DNA from 2 places in the Bradyrhizobium sp. PRIMUS42 genome. Region 2 is predicted to be linked to the other one. Evidence: predicted binding sites of a transcription regulator. Region 2 holds the regulator's gene; the other holds the start of a gene.

Evidence for each region. Region 2 encodes HrcA, which represses chaperone genes, less so after heat shock. Its sites were predicted from a motif close to GTTAGCACTCNCNNNNNGNGAGTGCTAAC; they were not measured.
Region 1: a site for HrcA is predicted at 1,710-1,738, ahead of MOV75_RS02445 (co-chaperone GroES). Genes of this name have one in related genera too.

The regions. Positions count from the first base shown of each region.
Region 1 is NZ_JALBGZ010000008.1:41,731-45,263, reverse strand. Features, by position in the region: partial or broken gene groL (chaperonin GroEL) at 1-1,209, opposite strand, end outside; gene MOV75_RS02445 (co-chaperone GroES) at 1,353-1,670, opposite strand; gene MOV75_RS02440 (hypothetical protein) at 2,014-2,283, opposite strand; partial or broken gene MOV75_RS02435 (IS701 family transposase) at 2,416-2,852, shown strand; gene MOV75_RS02430 (hypothetical protein) at 2,855-3,130, opposite strand; gene MOV75_RS02425 (hypothetical protein) at 3,223-3,533, shown strand, end outside.
Region 2 is NZ_JALBGZ010000114.1:7,360-11,542, reverse strand. Features, by position in the region: gene rdgB (RdgB/HAM1 family non-canonical purine NTP pyrophosphatase) at 1-542, opposite strand, end outside; gene rph (ribonuclease PH) at 554-1,267, opposite strand; gene hrcA (heat-inducible transcriptional repressor HrcA) at 1,436-2,524, shown strand; gene grpE (nucleotide exchange factor GrpE) at 2,621-3,238, shown strand; gene pncA (bifunctional nicotinamidase/pyrazinamidase) at 3,338-4,060, opposite strand.

The DNA of each region.
Region 1 (3,533 bases), on a different contig from region 2:
GGTCGCATGCATCGCGTCATCAACGCGATCCTTGCGCTCCTTCACCTCGACCTCGGTCGCGCCGCCGACGCGGATCACCGCGACGCCGCCCGCGAGCTTGGCGAGACGCTCCTGCAGCTTCTCACGGTCATAGTCCGAGGTGGTCTCGTCGATCTGCGCCTTGATCTGCGCCACCCGCGCCTCTATGTCGGCCTTCTTGCCCGCGCCGCTGACGATGGTGGTGTTCTCCTTGTCGATCATCACCTTCTTGGCGCGACCGAGCATGTTGAGCGTGACATTCTCGAGCTTGATGCCCAGATCTTCCGAGATCGCCTGGCCGCCGGTCAGGATCGCGATGTCCTGCAGCATGGCCTTGCGGCGATCACCGAAGCCCGGCGCCTTCACGGCCGCGACCTTCAGACCGCCGCGCAGACGGTTCACGACCAGGGTCGCAAGCGCTTCGCCTTCGACGTCTTCCGCGATAATCACAAGCGGCTTGCCACTCTGGACCACGGCTTCCAGCAGCGGAAGCAATTCATTCAAGTGAGACAGCTTCTTCTCATTGATGAGAACGTAGGCATCTTCCATTTCGACGCGCATCTTGTCGGCGTTGGTGACGAAGTAGGGGGAGATGTAGCCGCGGTCGAATTGCATCCCTTCGACGACCTCGAGTTCGGTCTCGAGCGACTTGGCTTCCTCAACCGTAATGACACCCTCGTTGCCGACCTTCTTCATGGCGTCGGAGAGGAACTTACCGATCTCTGCATCGCCATTGGCCGAGATGGTGCCGACCTGGGCGATCTCCTCGTTCGAGGTGACCTTCTTGGAGTTCTTCACGAGGTCGGCGACCACGGCTTCCACCGCGAGGTCGATACCGCGCTTCAGGTCCATCGGGTTCATACCGGCGGCAACCGCCTTCGCGCCTTCACGGACGATCGCAGCCGCGAGTACAGTCGCGGTGGTGGTGCCGTCGCCGGCCGCGTCAGCGGACTTGGAGGCGACTTCGCGCACCATCTGGGCGCCCATGTTCTCGAACTTGTCCTCGAGCTCGATCTCCTTGGCGACGGTGACGCCGTCCTTGGTGATGCGGGGGGCACCGAACGACTTGTCGAGAACGACGTTCCGGCCCTTGGGACCGAGCGTGACCTTGACCGCATTGTTGAGAATTTCGACACCACGCAACATCCTGTCGCGGGCATCTACGCCGAATTTGACTTCTTTGGCCGACATCATGATCTCCGTTTTCGACTGGTCAGATCCCAAGGATCGCGCACCTGGGCGAGCTGTTAAGGGGCGGGATTTGAACTTACGGGCCTCATCCTGCGAGGCGCCGGCTGCGTCGACGGCTCAGGATAAGGAAAACTGACTGGAGCTTAGGCGACCTTCTTCTTGGCGGCGGGCAGATCGACGAGAACGCCCATAACGTCGCTTTCCTTCATGATCAGCAGTTCCTGACCATCGAGCTTGACCTCAGTACCGGACCACTTGCCGAACAGCACGCGGTCGCCGACCTGGAGCTCTATCGGGATCAGCTTGCCGGCTTCGTCGCGGCCGCCTGGACCAACCGCCGCGATCTCGCCCTGCGAGGGCTTTTCCTTGGCGCTGTCCGGAATGATGATACCGCCAGTGGTCTTATCTTCGGCTTCGATGCGCTTGACCACAACGCGGTCGTGAAGCGGACGGAATTTCATGCTGTCCTCCTGCTTTCTCGTTGTTGTTGCTTTGGACGAAATGGCAGTCGTGGCCAGCGAGTGCTAACAGCACATAAGCCGCCGCAAGGGGACGTACAAGACCGTCCTGAAACGATATTCTGCTCTGAGCATCACGAAATAGCTGCCAAGACCGCGGCCGCTAAGGATCCGGTGAAGGCCAGCCGTATGGTGCGAAAGTCGTTGGACGCCGCGTCATCAGATTTAAGAAAGCTTCCCATCGCGCAGGGGCTTTGCGTTGTTCTCGACATGCGCCAGAATACGCCGGACGTCGGTCGCTTCCTGTGCAGCCATTCAGCGGTGCTTGTCGAGATCGAGTGGCTCGTCACTCACGAGGCGCGTCGGCATCAATGCACCGAGCGTCAGCCAAATCGACCGGATTGATGGAAATCCTCTCCATCGTTGAAGTGCGCGGCGGCGCCGCCGGCACCGTCATCATAGTGGCAACCCGGCGAAACGACGCGAACGACAATCCTTCGATCATCTCCTCATCGGTGATGACCTCGTAGGCACCCGGAGGCAGCAGGCGGTCAATGCCCTTGATTCGGAAGGGATGCTTGAAGGTGACCGTTTCGCGTCGGGAGCGCATGGTCATGATCGGCTATCCTTCAGAGACAGCTTTGCATCGGCGCTATCGTGAAGCAATCCGTTTACAGTGCTCTTTGTGCCGAGATTAGCTATCTCTCTATCATGAGATGGCTGCGAAGTCACCAAATACAAGGCGATGCACATCGCGGATTTGTTGTCGATGCCGGCGGACGAGATGCTTGCTGATTCCAAGTGAAACAATGCGAGTTGGCGATCGGCGAGCATCGCGACTCGGAGAGAAGAAAGGCTATCCGAGATAGACCTGCGGCGGTTGGCTGCAACGTCATGGCGCGATGGATCTGCGAGCAAGCGCATCTGCAGTTGAAAGAGGAATTCTGTTTCCATCACTTCGAGTGACGGTCCTGGCACGGTCTTCACCGTCACGCTCTTATGACGATGATTGCTTACGCCTTCTTGCAGCACTGCCGCATTGCCAAGACGGGGCGGAAGAAGAATCGATGGCCACCACCTCAGCCCAGCCTACCGGCCGCGCGTCTACATCGTCGCTCTTATTCCCCGGCCATCAGATCCGCGATACCCATACTGCAAGACAGGTCAGCGACTCTGCCAAGTTAGTGTCACCGCACACGCGAAGCGTCTTTATGATCGTGCAGGAAACGGGCGATCCGCGTCTTCAACAGGGTGGCGTCGTGCGATTTGCCCGAGGCCGCCTGCTCGAAGAGCCTGCGCTGGACGTCAGTAGGCAGATCATTCCATTCGCTGACAAGGGCGGCACCCAGGCATTCCAGGACTCTGCGCTCCACGTCCCGCAAATCGCTGGCTCCATAGGGTAAAGGCCACGCCAGCTCCTGCGCTCCGCCTTCCTCGTCCCAACGGTCGAGAGCGGTTGCCATTGCTTCTCCCGACGTTGGCCTTCGACCTTTCTTTTTGACCATTCCATATAGTCGCACATATCGGCATTAAGCGCCATTCGCTGGATCGCGGGTTGATCCGAAGCGGCAATCCTTCCAGTACCGAGAATGCCGCGGCCGCGGAACTCGGTAGTTCGCCGATCCGTTATTGCAACGGTTTGTTCGCGCGGCGTACAGGCTCAAGGTTCACCATGGATGTGATCGTTACACCGGCAGAGGGAGGCACGGTTTGGCAGCTGACGGACCTGCTCGGCCGCTCGATGGGGCGCATCACGGCAAGCGCTCCCCGTCAGTTCATGATCCATCCGGAGGGCCACGCATCGGAAACTATGGCCGGCATTCTGCAAGGGCCGCACGCCTCGCTCGACGCCGCACTGGCTGAGAT
Region 2 (4,183 bases):
ATGCTTTCCATCTCGCCGAAAGTGCGGTTGTGGCCATCGGGCAAGAACATCGGATCGTAGCCGAAGCCGGCATTCCCGCGCGGCGGCCAGACCAGCGTGCCGTCGACGCGCGCCTCGACCTCTTCCAGATGGTCGTCGGGCCAGGCGACGCAGAGTGCGGAGACGAAGTGCGCCTTGCGCTTGTCCGGCGTGGTGGCGCCGCGCTCCTGCAACAGCCGCTCGATCTGCGCCATCGCCGCGTTGAAGTCCTTGCTCGGACCGGCCCAGCGCGCGCTGTAGATGCCGGGCGCGCCGTCCAGCGCGTCGACCACGATGCCGGAATCATCGGCGAAGGAGGGAAGCTTGGTCGCCTTGGCCGCCGAGATCGCCTTGATCGCCGCGTTGCTGCGGAAATCGCTGCCGGTCTCGTCCGGTTCCGCGAGGCCGAGCTCGCCGGCCGACACCGCCGCGATGCCGTACGGCGCAAGCAGCTCCCGCATCTCGGCGAGCTTGCCGGGATTGTGGGTCGCGATAACGAGCTTGTCCGTGATTCGGCGGTGCATGGGCCTATTGACTACGCCACAGCCAGTTTCTGCAAGTCTACCAGACGGGCGACGCCCTTGCGCGCCAGCGCCATCAGCCCCAGGAACTCATCCTGTGTGAACGGCTCGCGTTCCGCCGTGCCCTGCACCTCGATGATGCGGCCATCGCCGGTCATGACGAAATTGGCGTCGGTCTGGGCTTCGGAATCCTCGGCGTAGTCGAGATCGAGCACCGGCGTGCCGTTGTAGATGCCGCAGGAGATCGCGGCGACGTTGTCGCGCATGACGTTGGCCTTGATCATGTTGCGCGCCTTCATCCAGTTGATGCAATCGGCGAGCGCGACCCAGGCACCGGTGATCGAGGCCGTGCGGGTGCCGCCGTCGGCCTGGAGCACGTCGCAATCGACCGTGATCTGGCGCTCACCGAGCGCTTCCAGATCGACGATGGTGCGAAGCGAGCGGCCGATCAGGCGCTGGATCTCGACGGTGCGGCCGCTTTGCTTTCCGGCGGAGGCCTCGCGGCGGGTGCGTTCTGAGGTCGCGCGCGGCAGCATGCCGTATTCGGCGGTGACCCAGCCGCGGCCCTGGCCCTTCAGCCACGGCGGCAGGCGGTCTTCCAGCGTGGCGGTGACCAGCACATGGGTGTCGCCGAATTTCACGAGGCAGGAGCCTTCCGCATATTTGACCACGCCACGCTCCAGCGTCACGGGGCGCAATTCGTCGGGCGCACGGCGGCTTGGCCGCATGGGAAATCCTCCAAAACTCGCAGGTGTAGGGCTGTTGGCGGTGCTTGTAGGGGGGGTGAGGGTGGGCGGCAAGGTTTTTTCACCCCTGATTTCGTGCCCGCAAACACCACGCTTGTCAGAAGCGCCCGGGATGGACAAATTATGAGCATCTGAGAGGAGTTACCGTCGGTGGCCCATCACGATCCGATCCAGCTGATCGCGCCGCGCGCAGGCCTTGCCCAGCTCAACGAGCGTTCCCGCGACATCTTTCGTCAAATTGTCGAAAGCTATCTCGCGACCGGTGAGCCCGTGGGCTCGCGCAATATCTCGCGCCTGATCGCGATGCCGCTGTCGCCGGCCTCGGTCCGCAACGTCATGGCCGATCTGGAACAGCTCGGCCTGATCTACGCGCCCCACACCTCCGCCGGCCGGCTGCCGACGGAACTGGGCTTACGCTTTTTCGTCGATGCCCTGATGCAGGTCGGCGACCTCACTGAGGCTGAGCGGGCGGCGATCCAGAGCCAGCTTGCCACCGTAGGCCAGGCGCAATCGGTCGAGGCGGCGCTGGACCAGGCCTTGACGCGGCTGTCGGGACTGACCCGTGCCGCCGCGGTGGTGCTGACGCCAAAATCCAATGCGCGGCTGAAGCATATCGAATTCGTCCGGCTGGAACCGGAAAAGGCGCTGGTGATCCTGGTTGGCGAGGACGGCCAGGTCGAAAACCGCGTGCTGTCGCTGCCCCCCGGAGTTCCCTCCTCGGCGATCACCGAGGCCGGCAATTTTCTCAATGCGCGGATTCGCGGCCGCACCCTGGCCGAGGCGCGGCTCGAGCTCGAGACTGCGCTCGGGGAAGCCCGCGCCGAGCTCGATCAACTGACGCAGAAGGTGATCTCGGCCGGAATCGCAAGCTGGTCCGGCGGCGAGAACGAGAACCGGCAGCTCATCGTCCGCGGCCACGCCAATCTGCTGGAGGATCTCCACGCGCTGGAGGATTTGGAGCGGGTGCGCCTTTTGTTCGACGATCTCGAAACCAAGCGCGGCGTCATCGACCTCCTAGGCCGGGCCGAGACCGCCGAAGGCGTGCGCATCTTCATCGGCAGCGAGAACAAGCTGTTTTCCCTGTCAGGCTCCTCCACCATCATCTCGCCCTATCGGGATGCCGCCGGCCACATCGTCGGCGTCCTGGGCGTGATCGGCCCGACCCGGCTGAATTATGCCCGCGTGATCCCGACCGTGGACTACGCCGCCCGCATCGTCAGCCGGCTGCTGGGGGGCTGACCGGCGTTTCCGCCGATCACGGGCGCTTGATTTTCATGGCTCCAGGCCCGATATCCGGGCCAACAATCCCTGGAAACGAGTTCGAGATTAGAGCCGATGACCGATCGAGACCGGCAACCCGAAGACACGACCGCGCCGACGCCCGAGCCCGTGGTGTCGAAGCCCTACATCATGCCCGACGATCCCGAGCCCGGCTCGGTCGAAACGTTGCAGAAGGAAGCCACTGAGGCGCGCGACCGCATGCTGCGGACGCTGGCCGAGATGGAGAATCTGCGCAAGCGCACCGCCAAGGAAGTCGCTGACGCCCGCCTCTATGGCATCACCGGCTTTGCCCGCGACGTGCTCGACATCGCCGACAATCTCCAGCGCGCGCTCGATGCCGTTCCGGCCGAAGCCCGTGCCACGGCCGATCCCGGCCTGATCTCGCTGATCGAGGGCGTCGAGCTCACCGAGCGCTCGCTGCTCAACGCGCTGGAAAAGCATGGCGTGAAGAAGCTCGATCCGCAGGGCCAGAAGTTCGACCCGAACTTCCACCAGGCGATGTACGAAGTGCCCGATCCGTCGGTACCCTCGGGCACCGTGGTCCAGATCATGCAGGCGGGCTATACCATCGGCGAGCGCGTGCTGCGTCCGGCTTTGGTCGGCGTCGCCAAGGGCGGTGCAAAGGCCGCTCCGGCGGCGAACAACAACGAGTCCAGCGACGCGCCGAACTGAGTTTGGCGTCATTCCGGGGCGATGCGAAGCATCGGACCCGGAATCTCGAGATTCCGGGTTCGGCTCTTCGAGCCGCCCCGGAATGACAGCTCGGAAATCCTACGCACCCGCCGCGATATCCGCAGACTGAATCCGCTTCACGCCGGCCTTGGCCATATCGGCCCAGGCTTTTGCCAGCGAACCCTGCGTGTCGATGCCGCGGCAGGCGTCTTCCACCACATAGACCTCGAAGCCTGCCTTGCGCGCGTCGAGCGCGGTCCAGGCGACGCAGAAGTCCGTCGCCAGCCCTGCAACGAAGACGCGCTTGATCTTGCGCCCCTTGAGGTATCCGGCAAGTCCCGTCGAGGTCTTGCCGTCGGCCTCTAGAAAGGCCGAATAGCTATCGACGTCCTTGTGAAAGCCCTTGCGGATGATGAGTTCGGCGTGCGGGATCGCAAGGTCCTTCGACAGCGCGGCTCCGTCGGTGCCCTGCACGCAATGGTCCGGCCACAGCACCTGCTTGCCGTAGGGAAGGTCGACGGTCTCGAACGGCTTCTTGCCCGAATGCACTGACGCGAACGAGACGTGGCCCGGCGTGTGCCAGTCCTGCGTCATCACCACATTCGCAAACGCTTTCGAGATCTTGTTGATGACGGGCACCACCTGCTCGCCCTCTTTCACCGCGAGGCTGCCGCCGGGCAGGAAGCAGTTCTGCACGTCGATCACGAGCAGCGCGGAGGTCTCGTCAGGCTTGATAGATGCCGCTGCAAACAGCGCGGTTGGTGCGAGGCTCGCCAGCGCCGTCGTTCCGAGCATTGCCAAGACTTGTCGTCGGTCCAGCATCATTCGCCTCCCTTGGGATGATCCAACGGAAGCGAAGCCTAGTTCCGTTCGTATACGAACAGAAGCCCGAAAATGCAGCCGGCTCTGGCGAGGGGGTGGGCGGTCGACGCGCGAAGCGCGGCG